Linked DNA regions of Celeribacter indicus. The protein of the gene in region 1 interacts with the protein of each later gene in a pairwise test. Links are inferred from orthologs where the notes say so. Each region holds a gene or a part of one and is shown on either strand. Other genes may lie near its edges. The genes, in order: rpe and eno.

Evidence for each region.
Region 2: the proteins of rpe (region 1) and eno interact in binary tests that used the Escherichia coli proteins (3 or more experiments, as listed by UniProt). The link is inferred for Celeribacter indicus from one-to-one orthologs.

What each region holds. Positions count from the first base shown.
Region 1 is NZ_CP004393.1:787,735-790,788, reverse strand. What follows is about bases 87-2,824. They hold rpe (ribulose-phosphate 3-epimerase), read right to left. Parts: upstream 1,936-2,824; coding sequence 1,237-1,935; downstream 87-1,236. Other genes in these bases: P73_RS04035 (helix-turn-helix domain-containing protein), read left to right, coding at 2,111-2,824; P73_RS04045 (hypothetical protein), read left to right, coding at 343-1,230; P73_RS04050 (glycosyltransferase family 2 protein), read left to right, coding at 87-316. Also shown: more of P73_RS04050, read left to right, coding at 1-86; more of P73_RS04035, read left to right, coding at 2,825-2,953; deoC (deoxyribose-phosphate aldolase), read left to right, coding at 3,025-3,054. UniProt on the Escherichia coli protein: Catalyzes the reversible epimerization of D-ribulose 5-phosphate to D-xylulose 5-phosphate.
Region 2 is NZ_CP004393.1:1,724,807-1,728,068, forward strand. The notes cover bases 133-3,078. They hold eno (phosphopyruvate hydratase), read right to left. Parts: upstream 2,272-3,078; coding sequence 994-2,271; downstream 133-993. Other genes in these bases: P73_RS08700 (alpha/beta fold hydrolase), read left to right, coding at 133-921; P73_RS08710 (DMT family transporter), read right to left, coding at 2,388-3,078. Outside these bases: more of P73_RS08700, read left to right, coding at 85-132; more of P73_RS08710, read right to left, coding at 3,079-3,262. UniProt on the Escherichia coli protein: Catalyzes the reversible conversion of 2-phosphoglycerate (2-PG) into phosphoenolpyruvate (PEP). It is essential for the degradation of carbohydrates via glycolysis.

The DNA.
Region 1 (3,054 bases):
TTCGATCCAGCGCATGATCCCCCGCGCGCGGGCGGAATTCGACCGGCTGCTCGCGGATCCGGAGATCCGCGCGATGCACGAGGCCTGCGTCGCCGCCCACCGGGCGAAGATCGACGCGTTGCGCGCGACGGAGAGCTACGCGGCCTTCTATGCCGAGCTCACCGGCGCGCGGATGGAAAAGCTGAGCCGGCTGCACGGCCATTTCGGCGCGAACGTGTTCCTTTCGGGACCGGAGAGCGTGCCGGACGAGGTGATCGCGCGCGACCCGGAGGAGGCGTTCTTCTTCACGGTAGAACGCGGAGAGACGGCGCATTGAGCGCCGCATGAGAGGCAGGAGAAGCGATGCAGGTCCATCTGCATATCGGGGCATATTTCACGACGACGACGCAGGTCTTCAACGCGTTGCGGACGAATGCGGCACAGAGCGGCACGGCGCTACCCGTGCGGCGGGTCTACCGGCAGGCGGTGCGCGCGCTCATCGACCGGCTCGACGGGCTGCCCCCGATCGACGCCGAAGAGGCGGAGCTGATCTCCACGATACTCGGGGGGCGGAGCGCCGAGCGGATGGTCCTGTTCGACGTCAACTGGGCCTCGCCGCTGCCGGAGGCACTGGGCACGAGCGGGCGGCTCTATTCCGGCATCGCCTCCCATGCGGCCACGGTGGCCGAGCTGTTTTCCTCCCAGGACCTCTCGGTCAGCATGGCGCTGCGCAATCCGGCGAATTTCCTCCAGACGGCGATCGAGGCGAAGACCGCGCGCGGCGCGCTCGACGCCTTCCTGCGCGCGGCCGATCCGGCGGAGGTCGGCTGGCTCGAGGCAGTCGTGGACCTGCGCGCCGCCCTGCCCGCCAAGGTGCCGCTGACGCTGTGGTGCGAGGAAGACCTGCCGCTGATCTGGCCGCGCCTCCTGCGCAGCCTCGCGGGCCTGCCGGAGGGGGCGCCGGCGACCGAAAGCCTGCTCCCGCTCGGCCAGGTGATGAAGCCCGAGGGGCTGTCGCGGCTCGAGATCTTCCTCAAGGCTCACCCGCCGCGCACGGATGAGCAATACGAGCGCACGGTGCTGGCCTTTCTCGACAAATATGCCCTCGAGGAGGTGCTCGATCCGGTCTGCGACATTCCCGGCTGGGACGCGGCGGCGCTCGCCGCGGTCACGGAACGCTACGAGGCGGATGTCGCCACGCTCGCCGCCCGCGACGACCTGACGATGATCCTGCCGGTGACCGCCGGCTGAGCCGGCTCAGCGCGCGTCTTCGGCGGCGGCGCGGATGGCGCGGATGTTGCGGCCGTAGGGCGCGGGATCGCCGACCGATCCGCCCTTGAACACTGCGGAGCCCGCGACGAGCGCATCCGCCCCGGCCGCCGCCACGAGCGGCGCGGTGGAGGGATCGACGCCGCCGTCCACCTCGATGTGGACCGGACGGTCGCCGATCATCTCGCGCAGGCGGCGCACCTTTTCCACCTGGGAATGAATGAATTTCTGCCCGCCGAAGCCGGGGTTCACGGTCATCACGCAGACGAGGTCGATCATGTCCAGCAGATGCGCGACATGCTCGGCCGGCGTACCGGGATTGAGCGCCACACCCGCCTTCGCCCCCGCGCCCCGGATCGCCTGGAGCGTGCGGTGGATATGCGGCCCGGCCTCGACATGGGCGGTGATGATATCGGCGCCCGCCTCCGCAAAGGCCTCGATATAGGGATCGACCGGCGAGATCATCAGGTGGACGTCCATCACCGTGGTGATATGCGGGCGGATCGCCTTGCACATCGCCGGGCCGAAGGTGAGGTTGGGCACGAAATGCCCGTCCATCACGTCGACATGCACCCAATCGGCCCCCTGCGCCTCGATGGCCTCGATTTCCTGTCCGAAAGCGGCGAAATCGGCGGAGAGGATGGAGGGGGCGATCTTGATCGAACGGTCGAATATCTGGGCGGTCATCGGGCGATTCCTCGGGCTCTGTGCTCTGCCCGGAGGCCTTAGCCGTTTTGCGTCACCCTGTCACGCGCTGCGGTCTGCACGGGAATGCGGCAGGGGGCGCGGGACATGGGCGAAATGACGCCGCAACTGCGTAATTTCCCGCGATGAAGGCGGAGCGCTATGATAGCTTCGCGCCATGACAGCCGCCACTCTGTTTCAATCCGAGATCCTGGCGCCCGGCGAAGAATTCCATTTCTCCCGCTCGGTGCTCTCGCGTGCCCGTCCGAAGGCGCTGCACGACCAAGACTATTACGAGATCTTCTGGCTGCACAACGGCCGCGCGCGGCTCGTGACCGAAGGCGGGCGTATGTCCCTGTCGGAGGGCGATGTGGTCTTTCTCTCGCCCGGCCTGCCGCACGGGCTTCAGGGCGTGGGCGAGGAAAGCCATATCGTCAACATCGTCATCCGGCCGGAGCGCATCGCCTCCCTCGTCGCGCGGTTTCCGGAGATCTCCAGCTATTTCCCCGCCGCCGGAAACGCGCCGGTGCAGTTCCACCGCGACATCCGCCACCTCTCGCGCCTGTCGAGCTCGGCCAAGGCGCTCGAGGCGGCGCCGCGCAGCGCGCTCTATCTCGAGGCCTTCCTGCTTCCGCTCATCGCGGAACTCGCCAGCGAGGCGCGCGGGGAGGCGGCGAAGGTCCCGCCCTGGCTCGCCGACGCACTGATCGCCGTGGAGAGCCCGGCCGTGTTCCGCGACGGCGCCGCGGGGCTCGTCGCGCAGTGCGGCAAGGCCCATGCCCATGTCGCGCGCACGATGCAGGCCTGTCTCGGACAGACCCCGTCGGATTACGTCAACCGGCTGCGCATGGATTATGCCGCGCGCCAGCTCAAGGGCACGCCGGATTCGCTCACCGAGATCGCCGAGGAGATCGGGATCCAGAACATGAGCCATTTCCACCGGCTGTTCCGCACCCGCTTCGGCATGACGCCACGGCAATACCGCGTGAAGCACCAGAAGGGCGTGGTCCAGCCGCTTTGACCGGGCGGTCAACGATTGCCAAATCCCGCCCCGCGTGCCAGCCTGTCCCCCGACCGAGAACGGAGCTTTCGATGGGCACGACCGACATCTCCCCGGCGGCG
Region 2 (3,262 bases), 940 kb from region 1 along the record:
GAGTTCGGGAACAGGGAGCACAGATGGGCTCCCGATGCAACAGGCCGGATGGAGCCGTTGCAGCAGGAGAGAGGAGAAACCGGGATGGATGGTTCGTTTTCCGTGACGGATGTGGAGGTCAACGGCGTGAAGCTGCATGTCGAACAGAAGGGGACGGGGCGGCCCGTCGTGCTGATCCACGGCTGGCCGCTGTCCGCCGCGGCCTGGGCACCGCAGGTGGATGCGCTGGCGGAGGCCGGCTTTCGCGTCGTCGCCTATGACCGCCGCGGCTTCGGCCGGTCGGGCAAGCCCTTTGACGGATATGATTACGACACGCTCGCGGACGATCTCGCCGGGCTGATGGAGGCGATGGAGCTCGAGGACGTGACGCTGGTCGGCTTCTCGATGGGCGGCGGCGAGGTGGCGCGTTATGTCGGGTCGGAGGGCAACGCGCGGCTGCATTCCATCGTCTTCGCCTCTGCCGTGCCGCCCTATCTCATGCGGACGGAGGACAATCCGAACGGTCCGCTGAGCGAGGAGGAGGCGCAAGGGATGGAGCGGGATCTGCGGGAGGACCGCGACGCCTTCTTCGCGGATTTCGCGCGGAAGTTCTACACGGCGGGCGAGGATCTGGCCGTCCCGGAGGCGGAGCTGGAGACGGCGGTGGAGCTGAGCCGGCAATCGGACCGGAAGGCGGCGCTCGATTGCATGGAGGCCTTCGGGACCACGGATTTCCGCGCCGATCTCCAGAACGTCAGGGTGCCGACCCTCGTGCTGCATGGCGATGCCGACGGGATCGTGCCGCTCGAGGGGTCGGGCGCGCGGACCCACCGCGCCATCGCGGGGAGCCGGCTGCACGTCATCGAGGGCGCGCCGCATGGCTGCAACGTGAGCCATGCGGAGGAGTTCAACGCCGTGCTGACGGATTTCCTGAGCCGGTGAGCCGGGACGGCGCGCCGCAAAAAGCCCCGCCGGACAGGCAGGGCTTTCTCTTGTGAAACCAGAGGTTTGCGCTCATGTCCTCAGGATGGAGCGGCCGGCATATTCGGCGGTTTCCCCGAGCTGTTCCTCGATGCGGATCAGCTGGTTGTATTTCGCCATCCGGTCGGAGCGGGACATCGAGCCGGTCTTGATCTGGCCGCAATTGGTGGCAACGGCGAGATCCGCGATGGTCGCGTCCTCGGTCTCCCCGGAGCGGTGGCTCATCACATTGGTGTAGCGCGCACGGTGGGCCATGTCGACGGCGCGGAGCGTCTCCGACAGGGTGCCGATCTGGTTCACCTTCACGAGCATCGAATTCGCGACGCCCTGCGCGATGCCGTCGGAGAGGCGCTTCGGATTGGTCACGAAGAGGTCGTCGCCCACGAGCTGCACCCGGTCGCCGAGCTTTTCGGTCAGGAGTTTCCAGCCCTCCCAGTCGTCCTCGGCCATGCCGTCCTCGATCGAGATGATCGGGTAATCGTTGCACAGCTCCACGAGGTAGTCGGCGTTTTCTTCCGAGGTGAGGGACTTGCCTTCGCCCGTCATCTCGTACTTGCCGCCCTCGTAATATTCGGTCGAGGCGCAGTCGAGCGCGAGATAGATATCCTCGCCGGGGGCGTAGCCGGCCTTTTCGATGGATTTCAGGACGAAATCAAGGGCTTCGCGCGTGGAGTTGATGTTCGGTGCGAAGCCGCCCTCATCCCCGATCCCGGTGTTGTAGCCGGCGGCCGACAGTTCCTTCTTCAGCGTGTGGAACACTTCGGAGCCCATGCGGATCGCCTCCCGCACGCTGGTGGCGGAGACCGGCATGATCATGAATTCCTGGAAGTCGATCGGGTTGTCGGCATGTTCGCCGCCGTTGATGATGTTCATCATCGGCACCGGCAGGACGCGCGCGGCGGAGCCGCCGACATAGCGGTAGAGCGGCAGGGCGGAGTAATCGGCCGCGGCCTTGGCGCAGGCGAGCGACACGCCGAGGATGGCATTGGCGCCCAGCCGGCCCTTGTTGTCGGTGCCGTCGAGTTCGATCATCGCCGCGTCGATGGCTTCCTGTTCGGTCGCGTCCATGCCCACGAGCGCCTCGGCGATCTCGCCGTTGACGGCGGCCACGGCTTCGAGCACGCCCTTGCCGAGGTAGCGCGCCTTGTCGCCGTCGCGCTTCTCCACCGCCTCATGCGCGCCGGTGGAGGCGCCGGAGGGGACGGCGGCGCGGCCCATGGTCCCGTCCTCGAGGATGACGTCGACTTCGACCGTCGGATTGCCGCGGCTGTCGAGGATCTCGCGGCCGATGATGTCGATGATGGTGCTCATGCGTAAGTCCCTTCGCTGTTTGCGGGCCAGTCGCGTGTTGTGATAGCAGGCGCGGCGCAAGGGTCAACAGGCCATGCGCTAACATCGTGCGGGGCTTCGGCTTTTCGCGGCGGGGATCAGGCGCCGCGCGGTCCGGCCGCCGTGTCGGCCGCTGCCCGGTGCGCCCGCGCGAGCTGGCGTTCGCGCAGGAAGGTGTAGAGGCCGGAGGCGATGATGAGCGCGGAGCCGAGCCAGGTGAGCAGGTCCGGCCGTTCGCCGAAGACCACGACGCCCGCGATCATCGTGAAGATGAGGCGGGTGTAGCGGAACGGCGTGACGGCGGAGGCATCGCCGAGCCGCATCCCCGCCACGATCGCCGCATAGCCCAGCACGCCGAAGGTGATGCCGCCCGCGACCTTCAGCAGGTCGGCGGCCTGGGGCGTGACGGCGCTGTCGCCGGAAAGCCAGAGGTTGAGCAGGGTCGCGGGGATCACCGCGAGGAAGGCCTGGAAGGAGACCACGCTCGAGGGCACGGCGGCGTCCATCACGCGGGTCATCAGGTCGCGCGTCGCCACCGCGATGACGGCGACGAGCACCCAGAGCACCTGCGGATCGAAGCCCGCGAGGCCGGGGCGGATGATGACGAGCACGCCGGCGAAGCCGACCGCGATGGCGAGCCAGCGCCGCCAGCCGACGCGCTCGCCGAGAAACAGCGCCGCGCCGAGCGTGACCGCGAGGGGCATCGACTGGAACACGGCGCCGACGATGGAGATTTCCGCGCGCGACAGGGCGGTGGTGAAGGCGACGGTCGCCACCGCCTCGGTCAGCGCGCGCAGGAGCACGAGGGGCCGCCAGTTGCGCGGCACGAAGACCGCCTGTCCCTTGGCGCGGGCCCAGATCAGGAAGATGACGGCGCAGCCCGTGGCGATGAAGAACACGGCCTCGCCCACGGGAAGGCTCTGGGAGAGGAGCTTGATGAACATGTCCTCGAGCGTGAAGGCCGCCATGGAGG